4 regions of the Bacillus sp. AFS053548 genome follow, and region 4 is predicted to be linked to each of the others. Evidence: predicted binding sites of a transcription regulator. Region 4 holds the regulator's gene; each other region holds the start of a gene.

What was found. The regulator Rex, encoded in region 4, represses fermentation and respiration genes when NADH is low (regulators of the CRP and FNR family bind a similar motif). The targets are predictions, from matches to a motif close to TTGTGAAATATTTCACAA.
Region 1: CN946_RS02850 (AtpZ/AtpI family protein) is a predicted target of Rex. The motif match lies at 2,570-2,587, and genes of this name have one in related genera.
Region 2: CN946_RS06275 (cytochrome ubiquinol oxidase subunit I) is a predicted target of Rex. The motif match lies at 3,342-3,359, and genes of this name have one in related genera.
Region 3: CN946_RS09360 (L-lactate dehydrogenase) is a predicted target of Rex. The motif match lies at 2,384-2,401, and genes of this name have one in related genera.

What each region holds. Positions count from the first base shown of each region.
Region 1 is NZ_NUHI01000005.1:208,979-214,140, reverse strand. It holds gene CN946_RS02860 (AmiS/UreI family transporter) at 1-50, shown strand, start outside; gene CN946_RS02855 (S8 family serine peptidase) at 227-2,431, shown strand; gene CN946_RS02850 (AtpZ/AtpI family protein) at 2,693-2,917, shown strand; gene CN946_RS02845 (ATP synthase subunit I) at 2,922-3,302, shown strand; gene atpB (F0F1 ATP synthase subunit A) at 3,367-4,038, shown strand; gene atpE (F0F1 ATP synthase subunit C) at 4,119-4,334, shown strand; gene atpF (F0F1 ATP synthase subunit B) at 4,542-5,045, shown strand; gene CN946_RS02825 (F0F1 ATP synthase subunit delta) at 5,042-5,162, shown strand, end outside.
Region 2 is NZ_NUHI01000011.1:23,158-28,319, forward strand. It holds gene cydD (thiol reductant ABC exporter subunit CydD) at 1-735, opposite strand, end outside; gene cydB (cytochrome d ubiquinol oxidase subunit II) at 735-1,748, opposite strand; gene CN946_RS06275 (cytochrome ubiquinol oxidase subunit I) at 1,745-3,139, opposite strand; gene CN946_RS06280 (chromate transporter) at 3,513-4,043, opposite strand; gene CN946_RS06285 (chromate transporter) at 4,040-4,603, opposite strand; gene ggt (gamma-glutamyltransferase) at 4,619-5,162, opposite strand, start outside.
Region 3 is NZ_NUHI01000015.1:247,092-252,253, reverse strand. It holds gene CN946_RS09370 (YqgQ family protein) at 1-136, opposite strand, end outside; gene CN946_RS09365 (M15 family metallopeptidase) at 248-1,003, opposite strand; gene CN946_RS09360 (L-lactate dehydrogenase) at 1,360-2,307, opposite strand; gene CN946_RS09355 (5-formyltetrahydrofolate cyclo-ligase) at 2,499-3,062, opposite strand; gene rpmG (50S ribosomal protein L33) at 3,183-3,332, opposite strand; gene CN946_RS09345 (nucleotidyltransferase family protein) at 3,418-4,404, opposite strand; gene phoU (phosphate signaling complex protein PhoU) at 4,541-5,162, opposite strand, start outside.
Region 4 is NZ_NUHI01000031.1:3,213-8,374, forward strand. It holds gene abc-f (ribosomal protection-like ABC-F family protein) at 127-2,052, opposite strand; gene CN946_RS16930 (redox-sensing transcriptional repressor Rex) at 2,214-2,840, shown strand; gene CN946_RS16935 (CPBP family intramembrane glutamic endopeptidase) at 2,881-3,552, opposite strand; gene groES (co-chaperone GroES) at 3,827-4,111, shown strand; gene groL (chaperonin GroEL) at 4,171-5,162, shown strand, end outside.

The sequences.
Region 1 (5,162 bases), on a different contig from region 4:
TTACAAATAAAAAATTCCAGTTGTTTAACCAACCTGAATTAAAAAATTAATGATAATACAAAAAGACTAACTTTTTAGGGAAGCTTAATGCTTTACCTAGAGTTAGTCTTTTTTTTATTTTGAAAACTTTGTAGGTTCTAGAGAAAATTACCTTTTTATACATGAATGAACGATTAGTGAGAAAGCTAAAAAGAAAATATCTTATATAAAGGAGAACCTGCATTGAATGAAAAATTACTTTCTTAAAATAATTATTTGTCTAGTTTTTTTACTATTTCCATTTAAAGATGTTTATGTAAATGCACATGAACAACAAAAACAAGTTGCTTTAATTTCGGTTAAAGATGGAATGATTACACAGGCCATAAAATATATTGGTGAACGTTTCCCAAATGTAACCGTAAGACAACAATACACTGAGACATACTATGGTTTTTCAGTATCGGGTTCTCTTGAAGAGTTATCACAGTTAGCTAAAATGCCGTTAGTAATGGATATGCATTTTGTTACAACTTATAGAGCTCATTTAGAAGATAGCATCCCTTTTATTGGAGCGGACGAAGCTCAATTATATAAGGATCAAAGGGGAAGAAAGATTACTGGTGAAGGCGTTAAGGTAGGAGTAATTGATACTGGTGTAGATTACAGACATCCTGATTTGAAATCAAATTATGGTGGCGGGTACGATACGATTGATTTAGACAAAGACCCAATGGAAACTAAACTTGAAGAAAAAAGTACATTTCATGGTACTCATGTAGCTGGTGTAATAGCGGCTAATGGAAAAAGAAAAGGCGTTGCTCCTAAGGCAACAATCTATGCATACCGTGCTCTTGGTCCAGGTGGCGTTGGTACATCCGAAACGGTTATGGCTGCAATTGAGCGAGCAGTGAAGGATAAAGTAGATATTATTAATTTATCACTAGGTAATGATGTCAACGGTCCAGACTGGCCGACAAGTATTGCGTTAGATAAGGCAGTAGAGAAGGGTGTACTAGCAATTACGGCTGCAGGAAACTCTGGACCAGGATTATGGACTGTCGGTTCTCCCGCAACTGCATCAAAGGCTTTAACAGTTGGTGCGAGCTATCCACCTGTTCTTTTCCCATCTATACATGTGAAAAATAAAGAGACAATTATTAGTCCTATGATCGGATCTGCTAAATGGGGTAAAGGTTTAAATGGGCGATTTGTATTTAAGAAGTATGGAGAAAAGCGTGATTTAAAAAGAGTAAAAGACAAAATTGTCTTGCTTGAAAGAGGAAAAATTACATTCACTGATAAAGTGAAAAATGCTCAAGATGCTGGTGCTAAAGCTGTTATTGTCTTTAATAATATTGATGGAAATTTCATCGGACAAATTAAAGGTAAATTTACTGTTCCAGCTGCGACTATTTCAAGAAAAGAAGGCTTAATGATTAAGAAAATCATTGAAAAAAATAAAGTGGAAGCTAAAACTGGACATGAAAAGAAGGTAGATATTCTAGCGGACTTCAGCTCTAGAGGGCCGGTAACAGGTACTTGGCAAATGAAGCCAGATTTATTAGCTCCAGGTGTACAAATTAAAAGTACAATTCCAGGTGGGTATTTAGCACTTCAAGGTACGAGTATGGCAAGTCCACACGTTGCTGGAGCAGCTGCTCTAGTAAAACAATTGCACCCAGATTGGAGTATGGAGGATTTAAAAAGTGTGCTAGTCAATACAGCAACACCATTATATAAGAATAATAAAAAGATGTATCATGCGTACGAACAAGGGGCTGGAAGATTAGATATTGAGAAAGCACTTGAGACTGAGACAACATTATTCCCGACATCTTTATCTTTAGGAGTAACGAGAAAAACGGATTTACAAGTAAAGAAAGATTTTGTCGTAAGAATTTCTAATAAATCAAATATGCCAAAACAAGTTACAGCTATAAATAATCAGCCAGCCACTGGAATACAATGGGTATTACCTAAGCCTTTTACAATTCCAGCGCACGCTAGCAAAAAGATTAATCTTAATGCAACAGTTGATGCGAAAGTATTAAGAGATGGATTTTATGATGGGGCAATTACGTTCAGTACAAATGATGATGAAAATCTAAGAATGCCGTTTTTATTACTGCAAGGAGAACCGAACTTTCCCTCAGTAATGGGATTTCACTTTGGTAGAGTAAAAGGTAAAAATCGCTATAAATATGAACTTTATTTACCAAGTAAAGTTGAGGAATACAAAATTGCTGTTTTTGAATCAGAAACATTCCGTTTGTTAGGTGTGATTGATGAACAGGAAAATAGTAAGAGGGGAATTATCAAGAAGGAACTAGTTTTAAAAGACTTTCCTAAAAGTGGAATTTATAAGTTTGTGATCTTTTATAAACGTAAACAATATGAAAGTGCAACGGAATCTTACGTCAATGTCGCTAAAATTTATGTTGAAGACTAAAAATTGGTAAGTAATTTTTAATAGTTTTTTAATTTAGGTAATTGACACATTTTTGTAACATATTGTATGCTTAACATGAATGTTTAAAAGGGTTTTCATTGTATGTAAATACTATGTTATTAAAATTTTTTGAACGTTTTGTGAACAATTTGTGAACGTTTTCAATGTTTAGAGATTTTAGCAGATATTTGTTGTAGAATTAACCATGATAAGACTTTTGGCAATTTTTTGAGAATGAAAATTGACATGGAGGGATTTTGTATGAAAAACAACAATCAACATCCTCTTAAAGCAATGGCACTCATGTCTTCCATTCTAGCTCAGCTTGTCGGTTCTATTCTCATAGGCATCTTTTTAGGAAGATGGATTGATTCATTTTTTAATTGGCCAGTACCAGTATTTATGATCATCTTTTTACTGTTAGGATTATTTACTGGAATCTACGGCACGCTTAAATTAGTAAAACAATTTACACCAGGGGACTAGTTACATGCAAAAAGATAATTTTAGACGATTCACACGAGATATGTTGTATATCATTGCTTTAGCTGTTTTAGGTTGGGCATTTACCGACTATAAAACAATTTTCACAGGCTATATTCTCGGAACAGTAACTAGTTTTTATTGTATATGGATTCTACACAGAAAGATAAATACCTTTTTTGACCGAGTTTTAAAGCAACAAAAAGTTCGATCTTTAGGTACTGTAATTTGTCTTTCAGCGGTGGCTCTAGCTATGGTCATCGCGCTTCGGTATGAAAATTTTGTGAGCATACCGGCACTAACTGCGGGACTAATGACAGGACATCTTGTCATTATGATACATTTTGCATTACAACAAACGTCTTTTGCAAGGAAGAGAGGTGAATAAATTGGAACACGGCACTTATGGTTTTAAATTTATTGGTTTAGATTTTACGTTAACAAATGTTCTAATGACTACCATTGCTGCAGTAATCGTCTTTATCATCGCAGTAACATGCGCAAGAAGTCTACAAATACGCCCATCAGGAAAGCAAAACTTTTTAGAGTGGGTTATAGATTTCGTTAAAGGCATTGTCAACAGTACAATGGATTGGGAAACTGGTGGTCGCTTCCTTACACTAGGTGTGACATTACTTATGTACATATTTGTTTCAAATATGTTAGGTCTACCATTCGATATCTCATTCGATGGAAACTCAGTTTGGAAATCACCTACATCAGACCCAGTCATTACTTTATCATTAGCAATCTTTATAGTTGGTTTATCACATTATTATGGTATTAAGATGCGCGGTTTTGGAGCGTATGGTAAAACATTCTTCCAACCAATGCCATTCTTATTCCCATTAAAAATTATTGAGGAATTAGCAAACACATTAACGCTAGGTCTTCGACTTTACGGTAACATTTACGCGGGGGAAATCTTACTAGGTTTACTTGCAACAATGGGTACACATGCTTATGCATCAAGCGCAGGAGAAGGCGTTCTTTGGACAATTGCAGCGGCAATACCAATGATCGTATGGCAGGGATTCTCTGTATTCGTTGGTTCAATCCAAGCGTTTATCTTCGTAATGTTAACAATGGTTTACTTGTCACATAAAGTGGCGGACGAGCATTAATCTGCTCATTAAAATTGGTAGTTAGATAAAAATTATAAAAAAAAATATATTTCTTATGATTAAGAAGGAGGAAATTTAAAATGGCTTTAATAGCAGCGGCAATCGCAATAGGTTTAGGTGCACTAGGTGCAGGTATTGGTAACGGTTTAATTGTATCACGTACAGTAGAAGGTGTTGCTCGTCAACCAGAATTACGTTCAACTCTTCAAACTTTAATGTTCATCGGGGTTGCATTAGTTGAGGCACTTCCAATCATCGCGGTAGTTATCGCATTCATGGCATTTGGTAAAGCTTAAGATTTATACAAGCAGTTAAAAAATGGCGAAGTTTGTGTTCACATTTACTTCGCCATTCCTTTATGACACTTTTGTTGTAAAGATTGAATTTTGAAAGTAAAGCTAAGGTCGGTAAGAGTCCTAGGCTATGTTATAAAAAAAAGAAAAATTATTAAATGATACCCTCGAAGGGAGTGAAGGCTTGTGTTAAACGGTTCATTATTCGTAATCGGTGAAGCAAACGGACATGGTATACCTTGGGGCGATGTAGCGTTTCAATTAGTGATATTCTTAATCCTACTTGCTTTATTACGTAAGTATGCATTAGGACCTGTAATGGGAATTATGAAACAACGTGAAGATCACATCGCTAATCAATTAGACTCAGCTGAGAAAAACAACGCTGATGCAATGAAACTAGTTGAAGAGCAAAAGCAAGAGTTAGTTGCTGCTCGAACTGAAGCTCGTGAGCTTCTTGAGAAAGCTAGAAAGCAAGCTGATGTACAACGTGAAGAAATCGTTGCCGCAGCTAAAGCAGAAGCTGAAAACTTGAAAGAAAGCGCTAAACGTGAAATTATTCGTGAAAAAGAGCTTGCAGTACAATCAGTTCAACAACAAGTTGCTTCATTATCTGTATTAATCGCTTCTAAAGTACTTGAAAAAGAAGTGAAGTCTGAAGACCAATCTGCTATTTTTGATCAATATCTTAAAGAAGTAGGCGAAGCTAAATGAGTAACGAATTAGTTGCAAAACGCTACGCAAACGCTCTTTTTGAATTAGCTACTGAACAAAATTTAGTAGAAACTGTTGAACATGACTTACAAGTAGTGAAAAAGGAGTATGTAGAAA
Region 2 (5,162 bases), on a different contig from region 4:
TAAATCTAGTGCAAATGATGATAAAAAAGCTACTTTTAACGTGCCCATCGTTGCTTCTCTGTATCTTTCACTTACACTTTCTATTTTTTTATTATGTTTTCTACTTAATCCGAGAAATTTTAGTGTTTCTAAACCACGTAATGAATCAGTAAAATGGTTCGATAATATACGATAAACCTTCCATTGATTATTTGATTTCTTTTTAGCAGCCAAACCGAGTAAAATCATAAAAATAATAATGATTGGAAATGTTACGATTAGTATAAGTGCAGAAACTTTATCAACAAAGAAAATATAGATCACGATTACTGGCGAGACAATTGCTAAGTTAATCATTTTCAACGGAACGATTTCTAGGTAATTTCTTAGTTGTGTAGTTCCTTCCATAATAAGCGTTACGATATTACCTGTTCCTGATTTTCTTGCAAATCTAGGTCCAAGTTTAAAAAGCTTTTCTAAAACTTTCATTTGCATTTCGGATGAAGCAATGTCTGCAAAATGCTCTGAACATTTCTGCTTAATAGTAGAAATAATATAACGACAGATAAATGCAAGGATGAAGAAAATAGTAGCGTATACTATATCGCTACTATTTTTTCCATTGAACAATTTGACAATAGCTTGTGAAAGCATATATGCCTGAATAATAATTGCCGTTACTTGTATAATTGTTAAAAAAGATAGGATTATTAATAAACGATTAATCCCTTTATATTTAATAAGATCTTTTCCCATTAATAAGTCAAATCCTTCTCATCCACTCTTTTTCTAAACACATAATAACTCCAAATTTGGTAACCTAGTACGAATGGTAATAATGTACATGCAACTATTGTCATTACTTTTAACGAATAAGGACCAGATGAAGCATTATAAACAGTTAAGTCATACGTACTTTTGATCGAACTAATCATGACTCTTGGGAACAGAGAAGTAAACATTGTCCCGACTGTTAATACAATTCCAAGGCCTGTCATAGTAAATGACCAGCCATCTCTTTTCTTAAAAATGAATATTGTAGCAAGAATATAACTTACTACGATTAATAAAATTAGTGGAACTGTTATTTGTGCTTTTACTTTAAACATATCCGTTTCAAAAAATGCCATGCCAGTAAATGCAACTAAGAAAAGAAATACTGGTATGATTACCATACGTGCTAGAGAACGTGCACGGTTTCTTAATTCTCCAACCGTTTTTAATGTTAAAAACATTAATCCGTGTAAGAGGCATAGTAATGTCACCGTTACTCCGCCAACTACTGTGAATAAATTTACGTAATCTGTAAAACCAGCAGAGATATTCATATTTTGATCGATTGGCATTCCTCTAAGGATACTTGAGAATAATACACCGAATAAAAATGGTGGTAATAAACTTCCCAAGAAAATGACCCAATCCCAAGCTTTTGACCATTTAGAACTTTCAACTTTGCCTCTAAATTCAAAAGCAACACCACGTCCGATTAATGCCATTAGTACAAATACAAACGGAATATAGTAACCACTAAACATCGTTGCATACCAATTTGGAAATGCTGCAAAAATTGCTCCACCTGCAGTTAATAACCACACTTCATTTGCATCCCAAAACGGTCCAATTGTGTTTATTAAAATTCTTCTTTCAGTATCATTTTTGGCTAGTAGCTTTGTAGATATACCTACACCAAAATCGAAGCCTTCTAAGAAGAAGAACCCTATAAATAAAACTGCTACGAGTAAAAACCATAATTCATTTAACTCAATCATACAATTGTCACTTCCCTTTCAAACGGATCGACCGTAGGAACCTTTTCAGTTTCAACATGATGTGTTCCTTTTTTAATTTCTTTCACAAACAAGTAAACTAAAACAACTGCTAAAATTGCATACATAGTTGTAAAAGTTGCGATTGAGAAAATGAGTGATCCTTTTGAAACATTTGGTGATACTGATGCAGCAGTAGTCATTAAACCGAATACAGTCCATGGTTGGCGGCCTATTTCCGTCATAACCCATCCAGCTGTATTTGCAATAAACGGTAAAGAAATTAGTAAAATTGATGCCTTTAAGAATAGATTTTTTGATTCTAATTTTTTACGATAGCTAAAATATAAACCTAGCATCGACATTAAAATCATAACCATTCCTGCTCCTGCCATAATTCTAAAGCTCCAGAAGGTTGTATTAACTGGTGGAATATAATTTCCAGGACCATATAATTTCTCGTACTGCTTTTGTAACGTATTCATACCAGGTACTTTACCCTCAAACTTCTCATAAGCTAGATAACTTAATAAATATGGTACGTCTACCTCGTATTTATTTTCTTTCTTTTTCGAATCAATCAGACCAAAGACCATCCAGCTTGCAGGGTCTCCACTATCATCCCATAGTCCTTCACTTGCAGCCATTTTCATCGGCTGAGTTTTCATTAAATGCTTCGCTTGAGAATGTCCGCTAAATGCAACACCAATTCCTGCAATTAGCGCGAACACCATTGCAAGATTAAACGCTTTTTTAAATAATTCTGTTTCCTGCTTTTTTAAGATTTTATATGCACTTACACCAGCAACAAATAACGCTCCAGTTGCTAATGCTCCAGCAATTGTGTGAGGAAACTCAACTTTAAGTTGTGGATTTGTTATGATTGCTAAGAAGTCGGTCATTTCTGCACGACCATTTTTAATCGCAAAGCCTACTGGCTCCTGCATGAAAGAATTGGCTGCTAAAATCCAAAACGCAGACATTAACGTTCCGAAAGCAACTAACCATATACACATTAAATGAATTTTTTTATTAAGTTTTTCCCAACCAAATATCCAAATTCCTAAAAATGTCGATTCCATAAAAAATGCTAAAAGTGCCTCAATTGCAAGTGGTGCTCCAAAAACATCCCCAACAAAACGGGAATATTCAGACCAGTTCATACCGAATTGAAACTCTTGAATAATACCTGTCACAACACCAACTGCGAAATTAATTAAAAATAAGTGCCCAAAGAATTTTGTTAACTTTTTATATTCTTCGTTATTACGAAAAACATACAATGTTTCCATGATTGCCACCATAAATACTAAACCTATTGAAAGTGGTACAAATAAAAAATGGAAAATTGTAGTGGAACCAAATTGTATTCTTGCAAGCTCTAATACACTCACAGTACATCCCCCTTAGGATAAAAATCATTTCAAAAAAATTCCCATTAAGCTCGAGCGAAACTTTGAACATTTTTTCACAAATAATTCATTAAGTAATTTTTAGAGAACCACTCAATGGTACTCTTGTTACTTATAGTTTACTTTTCTAAAGGGGTTTTGACTTAATCTTATTTGTCTAAATCGTGTCTATAAATTGTCTATTTTGTGACATAATTCACATTTACTGTTTAAGTTACTTTTTTATGATAAAATAGTCGCCACTTTTTTATTCCTTAGCTTTGAAGTGATTAATTGAAAAAACATTATTGAAAGCAACCCAAAATTGGCATTGCTTCAATAATGTTCCGATTAAACAAAAAAGCTGTTCATTAATTTAAGATAAAAATACTGCACCATAAACAAGAGCTCCACCAATTACATATGCAGGGTGAATTTTCCAACGTTCTAAAAATAATAAGGAAAGTACGCTAATAATAATTGTTTGCGTAACACCTACCCCATTGTATGAATCGTTAAAAAAGTCAAAGGCCATAATGCCAAGTAAAACGGCGATTAAAGGCCTAACTAATGAAGTCATCTTTTTGACTTTAGGTGAGTTTTTATGCTTCATTAATATGCTTAATAAAGCAATCATCAAGATTAGAGAGGGTGCGATTGATGCGAATAGTCCTACAAAGGAACCAAATACGCCTCCCTCAACATATCCGATATATCCAGCCATCTTTGTAGCAATCGGACCTGGGAGCGCATTACCTAGCGCAAGTACGTTACTAAATTCAACTGAAGTTAACCATCCGTACTTATCAACAACTTCATTCTCAATAAGAGGAATCGAAGCTGGCCCTCCTCCGTATCCGAAAATGCCTGGTAAGAAAAATGCTAAAAATATTTTCCAATAAATCATGATGCCTTCACCTTCTTCTTCTTTTCATTTTTACTTTTAGAGAAAAAGGCATATCCAACTAAACATCCAATTAAGATAGCCGGATGTACATTTAAAAAATATAAAAGGATAAAACTAGCTCCCACGATCAAACTAGTGATTTTCCACCCAAGAGATTCTTTCGATTTCTCGATAAATTCCCATGTTAAAGTAGCTAACATAACTCCCACAACTGGAACAACTGCATTCGACATGCCTTGTACCCAGGCAACACCTTTAAAGCGATTTAGTGTTGATAATAGTAACATAAGTAGGAAAACCGTCGGTAGTGTTGTTGCGATAATGGCATTTAACATACCTACTACGCCACCTGTTCTCCAACCTACATATCCTGCAAGCTTTGTTGCGATTGGTCCTGGAAGAGCATTTGCGATTGCTAGTACATCTGAAAAGTCATCCTTATTTAACCATTTATACTTGTCAACAACCTCAGTGTGGATTAGTGGTATTGAAGAAGGACCTCCTCCGTAACCTAGCATTCCTACTCTAAAAAAAGCTAAAAAAAGTTTCCATTGATTTATCATTGAATCATTCCTTTACCAAACTGCAATTGCGCCATCTGTTCTAGATTCAGTTCCTCCCATTAGCACCCCGGTCTTAGGATCGCGCCAAATAATTTGCCCCCTACCGAAACTACTACAATCAGTAGCCACTTGAATTTGATGGCCTTTTCTTGCTAGTGCTTGGGCAAGGTGGTTTGGAAAATGAGGTTCTACGACGACTTTTTTTCCTTCCATCCACTGCCATCTAGGTGCATCCAATGCACTTTGGGGATTTAGGTGGAAATCGACAGTATTCATGACAACTTGTGCATGACCTTGTGGCTGCATATATCCTCCCATTACGCCAAATGGTCCGACTGCTTCACCATCTTTTGTTAAAAATCCTGGAATTATTGTGTGATATGTTCTTTTACCGGGCTTAAGTGCATTAGAATGCTCCGGATTTAAAGTAAAATCATGTCCTCTATTTTGAAGAGCAATTCCGGTACCAGGAATTACGATCCCTGAACCAAATCCCATATAGTTACTTTGAATAAATGAAACCATATTTCCCTCACCATCGGCAGTCGCTAAATAA
Region 3 (5,162 bases), on a different contig from region 4:
TACTTTCAAGTATATTCGCTAAAAATAATTCTTTTAGCTCATCTTGCATTAACATCAAGTCAGCTAATCGATCACCTGTATAAATAAAGGTGCCATAATTCTTTAGAAATTGTTGAATATCATATACGGATTTCATACTTAACTCCTATTATTTTATCTTTATAAACATGTAATAAGTATAAGTTGGAAACGATTACTCGTCAATGTGAAATACCAAACAAACCATTTATTTTGTAGGCATTTATAATTATTTTTTAGGCTTCATTACTTCTTCTAAAGCTAAATCATTTTTATATAAATATGTAGCGTATTTTATCCCGAGATATCTTATATGCCATGGTTCATAATTGTATTCAGTAATATCTACTTTGTCCTCTGGATAACGAATGATAAATCCAAATTCATGTGCATGTTCTGCAAGCCAAGTTCCTTCTTTCGTTTCTCCAAATCCTTGTTCAAGCTTGTTACCGAAATTTGGAGATGATACATCTATTGATAAACCAGTTTGATGTTCGCTTGTACCAGGCACAGCACTAAAAGATTGGGTCCAATCTTCACCATGAATTTGTACATAATAATTATACAAGCTTTTTTGTCGATCAAATGAGCGATATGCGGAAACTGGAGTAAGCTTTATGCCATTTGCTTCTGCTCTTTCAAATAATTTTTCTAAAGCATGAGCTGCCTCTTTTCTCATTAATGTCTTATCTTTGTTTACACCATGTAAAGGAACGATTGGATAAACTAGGTCTGGCGGTTCATACCCATCTGGTAGCTTCCTTTCTTTATTAACTAATACTAAATTAGATGTAGGATTCGTTACAGCTAATAATCCATTCTCAGCTTCGATCGCTGTATCATCGTAATTAGGAAATTTCAACGAAGTCTGTTTAGGCTTTTTTAGATGATGATTAAAATAATTTTGGTTTCCAAAAAATAGAGCTAGTCCAATAATGAATATTACTATTAATATCCATGCGTACTTACTATTTATTTTTTTCAAAATTACCTCCTTAATTCTTTTTGTTACTTTCACAATATTAAAAGATGGCATATTTTTCAAAGAATCTATACACTAAGACCTCTTTCAAATAGAAAGAGGTCTTCACACTGTTGAAAAATAATCTTGTCAATTTATTATCTAATAGCCTTTACTTAGAGTAACGTAACAGTTGTATAATAAACAGTTTGTAGATCAATTAATAACTAACTTTAATCTATAGACTAATCATTCGAAATTGTTTTTCTAAAAATTAACACATAATTCTAATGCACGTTTTCTCGATTGACCATTATATATTTCAACACTCTAACAAATAATACCTCTTTCAAATAGAAAGAGGTATTATTTGTACAAGTTTATAAAATAGGTTCCATCGTTTTTCTTAATGTGTCTACGGAGTTTTTAAACTGACGTTGTTCTAATTCATTTAAATCTAGTTCAACAACTTCTCGAATTCCACCACGATTAATTACTGCTGGAACGCCAATATATATATCGTGTTCTCCATATTGTCCATCTAAATATGCAGAAACCGTAATAATACTATTTTCATTTTTTAGAATCGCTTTTGTTAATCTAACTAAGCCCATTCCAATTCCATAGTATGTTGCACCTTTTTTCTTTATAATGTGATATGCGGCATCACGTGTATTTAAAAAGATTTCATCAAGCTCTCTTTGGCTGTATTTTGGATTTTTCTTTAATACATGGTGTACTGGTGAGGTACCAACATTTGTTTTAGACCAAACTGGTAGTTCACTATCACCATGTTCACCGATAATATATCCATGGATATTTCTTGCATCAACATTAAAATAATCGCCAAGCATATATCTAAAGCGTGCAGTATCTAAACTTGTTCCAGATCCAATCACTCTTTCTTTTGGTAATCCTGAAAATTTCCAAGTTGCATAAGTTAAAATATCTACCGGATTTGTGGCAATTAAAAAGATACCGTCAAATCCTGAAGCCATAATTTCTCCAACTATCCCTTTAAAAATAGCGCAGTTTTTTGCAACTAAATCTAAACGAGTTTCTCCAGGCTTTTGAGCTGCTCCAGCTGTAATGACGACCAAACTCGCATCTTTACAATCGCTGTAATCTCCAGCCCAAATTTTTGTTCTAGAATCTACAAAAGGCAAACAATGACTTAAATCCATTGCGTCCCCTTCCGCTTTATCTTTATTTAAATCAATCATAACTAATTCTTCGGCAACACCTTTATTTAACATACCAAAAGCATAGCTAGCTCCAACTGCTCCTGTTCCGATAAGTGCGACACGATTTATTTCTTTGTGTAACATAATATCCACCTCATTTGTGTTATAAAAGTGTAAGTAATTGTGACTTCTATATTATATATGTATTTCCACTCAAAGTTTGTGAAACTTTTTACAAATTTGTTACAATATTAGTCGTGTACAAATTTGATTATAATAAGACTTTAATTAAGTCTTATCTATTTTCAAACAAATCGTGTCACATTATGCACTTATTAAATTGCTTCTATTATTCTTGATTCTGTTAAAACCAACGGCATTTTAATATCATGTTTTTCTGTTGGTAGTTCATCAATGATTTGAATGTCATAAGCTAAGGCCAAGAGTTGTTTATTATAATCTTCTAAGTAACGATCATAATAACCACCACCATATCCTAGTCGTTCACCATTTTTTGTATATGCTACTCCAGGCACAATTATTAAATCAATAAGTTCTTTTCTTATTTCCTCGCATTTTTCTTCTATCGGCTCTTGTATTCCAAAATAACCTTTCTTTAAATCATCAAATGAATTGATTTTGTAAAAATGCATTTTTCTAGTCTCATGGTTGCATTTAGGCACAAGAACTGATTTATTCATTTCCCAACAAGCAGTGATTAAATACTTAGTATTTATTTCATGCTCCATAGGCATCGTTGTTGCTATAATTTCTGCACTCTTCATTTGTTCTATATTTAATAATTTTTCTATAATCTGTTGTGACTTTTCGTCTCTATCCGATACTGAAATATTTTTCAAGTTTTTCATCATAGAATTTCTAATTTCTTTTTTTTCCATAATATTGGCCTCCTTAGGTCAGGATCGAGTTTTCTTAAGTAAAAAGTTTTATTGATATGTATTCTAATTAAAATTATAAGTATTTAAATATAAAAAAAACAGTAGGAAAATTCCTACTGTTTATTTTGTTTCGCGATGAACTGTAACTTTTTTAAGTCTTGGGCAATATTTTTTAAGCTCAAGACGGTCTGGGTTATTACGTTTATTTTTAGTAGTGATGTAGTTACGATCTCCGCATTCTGTACATGCTAATGTAATATTTACGCGCATTTTATTTTCCCTCCTGACATAGTGACATAATCAGACTTGTATATAATAACATTCTTTCGCGATAATTTCCATAGTTTTTATTGATTCAATGTATTTCTTTTGATATTTTTTTTATTGAATTATGTACAAACCTATTCTCATAATTCAGAGTATATTTTTGAAAGACAGCTTGATGATGTAAAACACTGCCTTGATCGATTCGAATATTAGAACTAATCGACACATATGGGCCAATTACACAGTTCTCCTCAATCGTAACATCATTCCCAATAATAACGGGAGAAACAATCTTAACATTATTATTTATCGTTACATGCTCACCTAAAAAGATTCTTGGTAATATTTGAACAGCAGGAATAGGTAAGTTTAATTTCTCTTCAATCCAATCTACATTCAGCTTTGCAAATCTTCTAGGTGTCCCATAATCAATCCAATAACCTTTTAAATGAAAAGCATTTAAACAGATATTATTTTTTAACATTAAAGGAATCAGATCATTACTAATGTCAAAATAACGATTTTCTGGAATTTGATATAATAATTCAGGATTCATAATATAAATTCCCGTATTAACTAATTTACTAATTTCACTACCTTCATTCGGCTTTTCAATAAAATCGATTATTTGTCCATTTTTTACTTTTACATTTCCGTATGATCCACACTTATCAACTTGTTTTACAAACATAGAGAATCTACTTTTACTTTCTAAATGAGTTTTTAATGAATCTCTAATATCACCGTCAAATAAAATATCACCATTCACTAATAGAAAGGGTTCATGAAGAAAATGCTTAGATAGTCTTAAACAGCCAGCAGACCCTAAACTTTTTTCTTCTATAATATAATCAATTGAAACATTTTTTAATTTCATTGCATTGATCGTCTCGATTATTGCTTGGGACATATAATGAAGCTGAATGATAAATTCTTTAAACCCAAGTCTAGTTAAATGTAATATTAAATGCTCAATTGCTGCTCTATTTGCGATTGGTAATAGTGGCTTAGGAATGTTGTTAGTAATTGGTAAAAGCCTTTGACCGTATCCTCCAGCTAAAATAACAACCTTCATTTATTACCACCTCAATATCTTATACTAGTTAAAGAAGTATGCTTAATATTACATAAATATGACAAAAGGGCATTCAGGTAAATTTTGTCTGAACACCCTTTTAATTTATTTAACTGTTATAAACTATAGTCTTATATTATTGATTTAATAAATAATGTTTCCCTTTAACTAAATAATAAATATTCTCTGCAATATTTGTTGCATAATCTGCAATCCTTTCAAGATATCTGCAAATAAATGCCATTTGCATGATATTGGATACATGCTCAGGTGAATTTGCAATACTTGTCATTAAAGTTCTAACAGTAGTACCATATAGTTCATCAACAATATCATCAATTTCACCAATCTCTTTGGCTGCTTGTAAATCTTCTGTTCGGTATGCTTCTGAAGCTTTTGTTAACATATCTAAGCCAAGTTCATGCATCTTTTCTATATTCTCTAATGGTAAGTTTTCTTGACGACTACGAATACGAATTGTCGATTTTGCAATATTTACAGCATAATCTGCAACTCGTTCAAGATCATGAGCAATCTTAATAGCAGTTAAATTTCTTCTTAAGTCTACAGCAACTGGTTGTTGTCTTGTAATAATCACTAATATTAATTCATTCACTTCTTTTTCTAATTTATTGATGCGATCATCTTCGTCAATTACTTCTAAAGCTAGTTCAATATTTTCAGTACGAAATGCCTCCATACTTTTAATGACTGCTTTTTTTGTTTTCTCAGCCAATTCGATAATCATTTCTTGTAAT
Region 4 (5,162 bases):
TAACATTACTGTTTTGCTGTGGATAATGTGTATAAACCTGTGTAAAAGCTAAATGATAATTGAATATATGTGGATAAATATGTAGATAAGAAAAAACGGATAGCAAAAAGCTTATCCGTTTAGTCATTACTCTTGTAAGTTCTCCCATTCTTCCATTAGGTCTATTAACTTAGCTTCGATATCATTTTTCTTATTTGTTAATTCTTGTACTAATTGAAAATTACCGTAAACTTCTGGCTTACATAATTCTAGTTCGATCGTCTCTATATCAAGCTCAAATTGCGATATATTACTTTCAATCTCCTCTATACGGCGCTGAGTTTGACGGATTTTTTTCTTCAATTCTTTGTCTTGTTGATAATCAGAAATTGGTTGAGAAGATTGTTTAACTTGTGATAATGTAGCCTCTTTTTCTGCTTGTTCTTTTTCAAATGCTTCGTTTTTCTTAAATTGATAATAGTCATAATCACCCAAATAAATTGATAATCCTGCTTTTGCTAGTTCAAAAGTTTTTGTGGATAATCTGTTCATAAAGTAACGATCATGAGAAACAAATAAAATCGTTCCAGGGTAATCTAATAAAGCATTTTCTAACACTTCTTTACTATCTAAATCTAAATGGTTAGTAGGTTCATCAAGAATTAAGAAATTAGCTTTTTTCATCATAAGCTTAGCTAAAGCTAATCTAGCCTTTTCTCCACCACTTAAAGAGGTAACAATTTTTGTCACATCATCTCCAGAAAATAAAAAGTTCCCTAATATTGTTCGAATTTCTTGTTCGGCCATTAATGGATAATCATCCCAAAGTTCGTCTAATACTCTTTTATTAGAAGTTAGTTTTGCTTGCTCTTGATCATAATAACCAACTGAAACATTTGCACCAAAATCAATCGTTCCTTGTAATTTTTCTAAATCTCCAATAATCGTTTTAAGTAATGTCGATTTACCTACACCATTTGGACCGACTAATGCGACACTATCCCCTCGATTCAGTACGAATCTCATCGTATGATCGATTGTTGGGATACGATCATAGCCAATAAATAAATCTTGTACAGACAACACATCATTACCGCTTTGTTTTTCAATTGTAAATGAAAAATTAGCCGAAGACTCGTCACCAAGTGGCCTGTCTAATCGAACCATTCGATCTAATTGTTTCCTACGACTTTGAGCTCTTTTAGTAGTTGAAGCACGCGCAATATTACGCTGCACAAAATCTTCAAGTTTAGAGATTTCCTCTTGTTGCTTTTCGAACTGTTTTAACTCTTGTTCATATTGAGCTGCCTTTAGTTCAAGGTACTTACTATAATTCCCAACAAATCGTTGATGCTTATGGTTAGATATTTCATAAACAATATTAACAACTTGATCAAGAAAATATCGATCGTGGGAAACGATTAATACTGCACCAGGGTATGACTGTAAGTAGCGCTCTAACCAACTAAGAGTGTCAATATCTAAATGGTTCGTAGGCTCATCCAAGATTAACAAATCAGGCTTCGTTAATAATAGCTTACCTAATGCCAGTCTTGTCTTTTGTCCACCGCTTAACGAAGAAATTTTTGTTTCGTAATCTTCATTACTAAAACCTAAACCACTAATTATTGAACGAATATCTGCTTCAAACTGGTAACCACCGTTTTCTTTGAATGTATATTGAAGATGATCATATTCATTCATAACCTTGTCATAAACGGCTTGATTAGAATAGACATCCTCCCTAGTCATTTTAACTTCTAATTTTCTCATATTATCCTGCATCTCTACTAAATGATTAAATACAGAATAATATTCTTCCCAAATCGTTTTATCGCTTTGTAAACCAGAGTTTTGGGCTAGGTAGCCTACAGTAACGTCTTTAGGTTTATTTATTTCACCGCCATCATAGGATATTTCACCTGCTATGATTTTCAATAATGTAGATTTTCCTGCACCATTACGTCCAACAATGGCAACTCGATCACTCGTTTGAACTTCTAATTTTATATTTGAAAGTATAATGTCACTACCAAAATACTTTGAGACATTATTTACTTGTAAAAGAATCATGGATAACACCTCATTGCAAAATTTTTTATCTATGTAACTGTAGACTGTCAAAATTCTTAAATATAGTGTATATTTTACATTAGAACAAGTACTTTATTACTAAAATAAAGTCAAATTACACACCATAGTAAAAAGAATTACAGTAAGTGGGGGATTAAAAAATGGATTCGGAACAAATTAAAATTCCACAAGCTACTGCTAAACGTCTACCTTTATATTACCGTTTTATAAAGAATTTGTCTTTATCAGGTAAACAAAGAGTTTCTTCAGCAGAGTTAAGTGAAGCAGTAAAGGTAGATTCCGCTACAATCAGAAGAGATTTTTCATATTTTGGAGCACTTGGTAAAAAAGGTTATGGCTATAACGTAAATTATTTATTAACTTTTTTCTCGAAAGCGCTTAACCAGCATGAAGTTATGAAAGTTGCATTAATTGGTGTTGGTAATTTAGGAACTGCATTCTTACATTATAATTTTATAAAAAATAATAATACAAAAATTGAGATGGCATTTGATATTGATCCAAATAAAATAGGTACTGAAATAGGTGGAGTACCCGTTTATAATCTAGATCATCTAGAGGAAGTTATGAATGAAGATATTCAAATCGTTATTTTAACTGTTCCTGCACCTGTAGCACAATCAATAGCTGATCGATTAAAAGGAAAAAATATTAGAGGAATTTTAAATTTCACACCTGCACGAATTAGTGTACCAGAACATATTCGCATTCATCATATAGACTTAGCAGTTGAACTTCAAACATTGGCATATTTTTTACAACAATAAATTCATATTAAAATAAAAACCCCCAAAAACTTGGGGGTTTTTAATGTAAATTGATCTGCTGAAAAACGACAAAAGAGTTCATTAACATATGGGTTAAGATTGGTACCATAATTGAGTTTGTTCGTTTATACAGATAACAAAATACAAAACCGATTAGAAAGTAAGATAAAAAGAAGGGCAAGTCTCCATGCATAAGCGAAAAGATCGCTGAACTAATCCCAGCAGAAATAATAAATGGTAATCGATTATAAAGCCTTCTAAAAATGATTCGTCGAAAAATAATCTCTTCTAAAATTGGTGCAACCAGACTTGGGATGATAATAAAAGCCGGGTTAAGCTTAGCGATGTTTATGATATTTTGAGTATTTTCTGAGCCCTTATTTAAATCAAATACATAAATTAAAATTAAATTACAAACAATTTGAGTTAGCATTGTTATGAAGTAACCTAAAATAACCCAATTTATTATTGTACGATAATTAGTTTTTAGATTCTTTATTCCTTCATAAATGGGCTTATGTAATAAGATAAGAATAATAATTAATCCACTTACGAAACTAATACAACCCCATAATGCCACCGCTTCAAGAGAAGCTGTTTTCTGATCTACTCCAACGTATAAGTTACTATTTAATAAATAGGGCACCCCAAATACCGCTGAATATTGAAGAACGACATACGTTAATAAAATCCATAAATCTCTAGTTTTCAATACGTTAGCTCCTTTGTGTTGATATTTTTCATAACCCAAAGGTTTATAACAACACGTACATTATTTTACTCGTTTCTTTTGTTTCTTAAAAGAAATTTTCACTTTTTATTTTACTTTTGATTGTAAAGAAAAAAACTTATTAAATTTCGACAAGAAAAGTGCCTGCTTCGGGCTTGCAAAATTTTTTGATATTATTTAAACTAATAATTGTGTTAGCACTCAATATACATGAGTGCTAAAAAATAATGATTTGATTATTGAGGAGGTATTACACATGTTAAAGCCATTAGGTGATCGTGTTGTAATTGAGCTTGTTGAGTCTGAAGAAAAAACTGCTAGTGGTATCGTGTTACCAGGTAGTGCACAAGAAAAGCCACAAGAAGGCAAAGTTGTTGCAGTAGGTACTGGCCGAGTACTTGAAAATGGTGAGCGCGTAGCTTTAGAAGTATCTGTAGGTGACCGCATTATCTTCTCTAAATATTCAGGAACAGAAGTTAAGTACGGTGGTACTGAATACTTAGTACTTCGCGAAAACGATATACTTGCAATCATAGGTTAATAAAATAAAAATACTTAAATTAAAAAATATATTTTTTATATTATAAGGAGGTCATTTTCATGGCAAAGGACATTAGATTTGGTGAAGAAGCACGTCGCGCAATGTTACGTGGTGTAGACGCTTTAGCTGATGCTGTAAAAGTAACTTTAGGACCAAAAGGACGTAACGTAGTTCTTGAGAAAAAATTCGGGTCTCCATTAATTACAAATGATGGTGTTACAATCGCAAAAGAAATCGAATTAGAAGATGCATTTGAAAATATGGGTGCAAAATTAGTTGCTGAAGTTGCTAGCAAAACAAATGACGTTGCTGGGGACGGTACAACAACTGCGACAGTTTTAGCTCAAGCTATGATTCGTGAGGGTCTTAAAAACGTAACTGCTGGTGCAAATCCAATGGGTATCCGTAAAGGTATCGAAAAAGCAGTTGCTGTAGCAATCGAAGAATTAAAAACAATCTCAAAACCAATTGAAGGTAAAGAGTCAATCGCACAAGTTGCTGCAATTTCTTCAGCGGATCCAGAAGTTGGACAATTAATTGCTGAAGCAATGGAGCGTGTTGGTAATGATGGAGTTATTACTCTTGAAGAATCAAAAGGTTTCACAACTGAGTTAGAAGTAGTAGAAGGTATGCAATTTGACCGTGGATACTCTTCTCCTTACATGGTTACAAATTCAGAGAAAATGGTTGCTGAATTAGAAAATCCATATATTTTAATCACAGATAAAAAAGTAACAAACATTCAAGAAATCTTACCAGTACTTGAGCAAGTTGTTCAACAAGGTAAGCCACTATTAATCATTGCTGAGGATGTTGAAGGTGAAGCACAAGCAACGATCATCGTAAATAAATTACGTGGTACGTTCAATGCAGTTACTGTTAAAGCTCCTGGCTTCGGTGACCGTCGTAAAGCAATGTTAGAAGATATCGCGATCTTAACTGGCGGTGAAGTGATTACAGAAGAATTAGGATTAGATCTTAAAACAACTAACATCACTCAATTAGGTCGTGCTTCAAAAGTTGTAGTAACAAAAGAAAACACTACAATCGT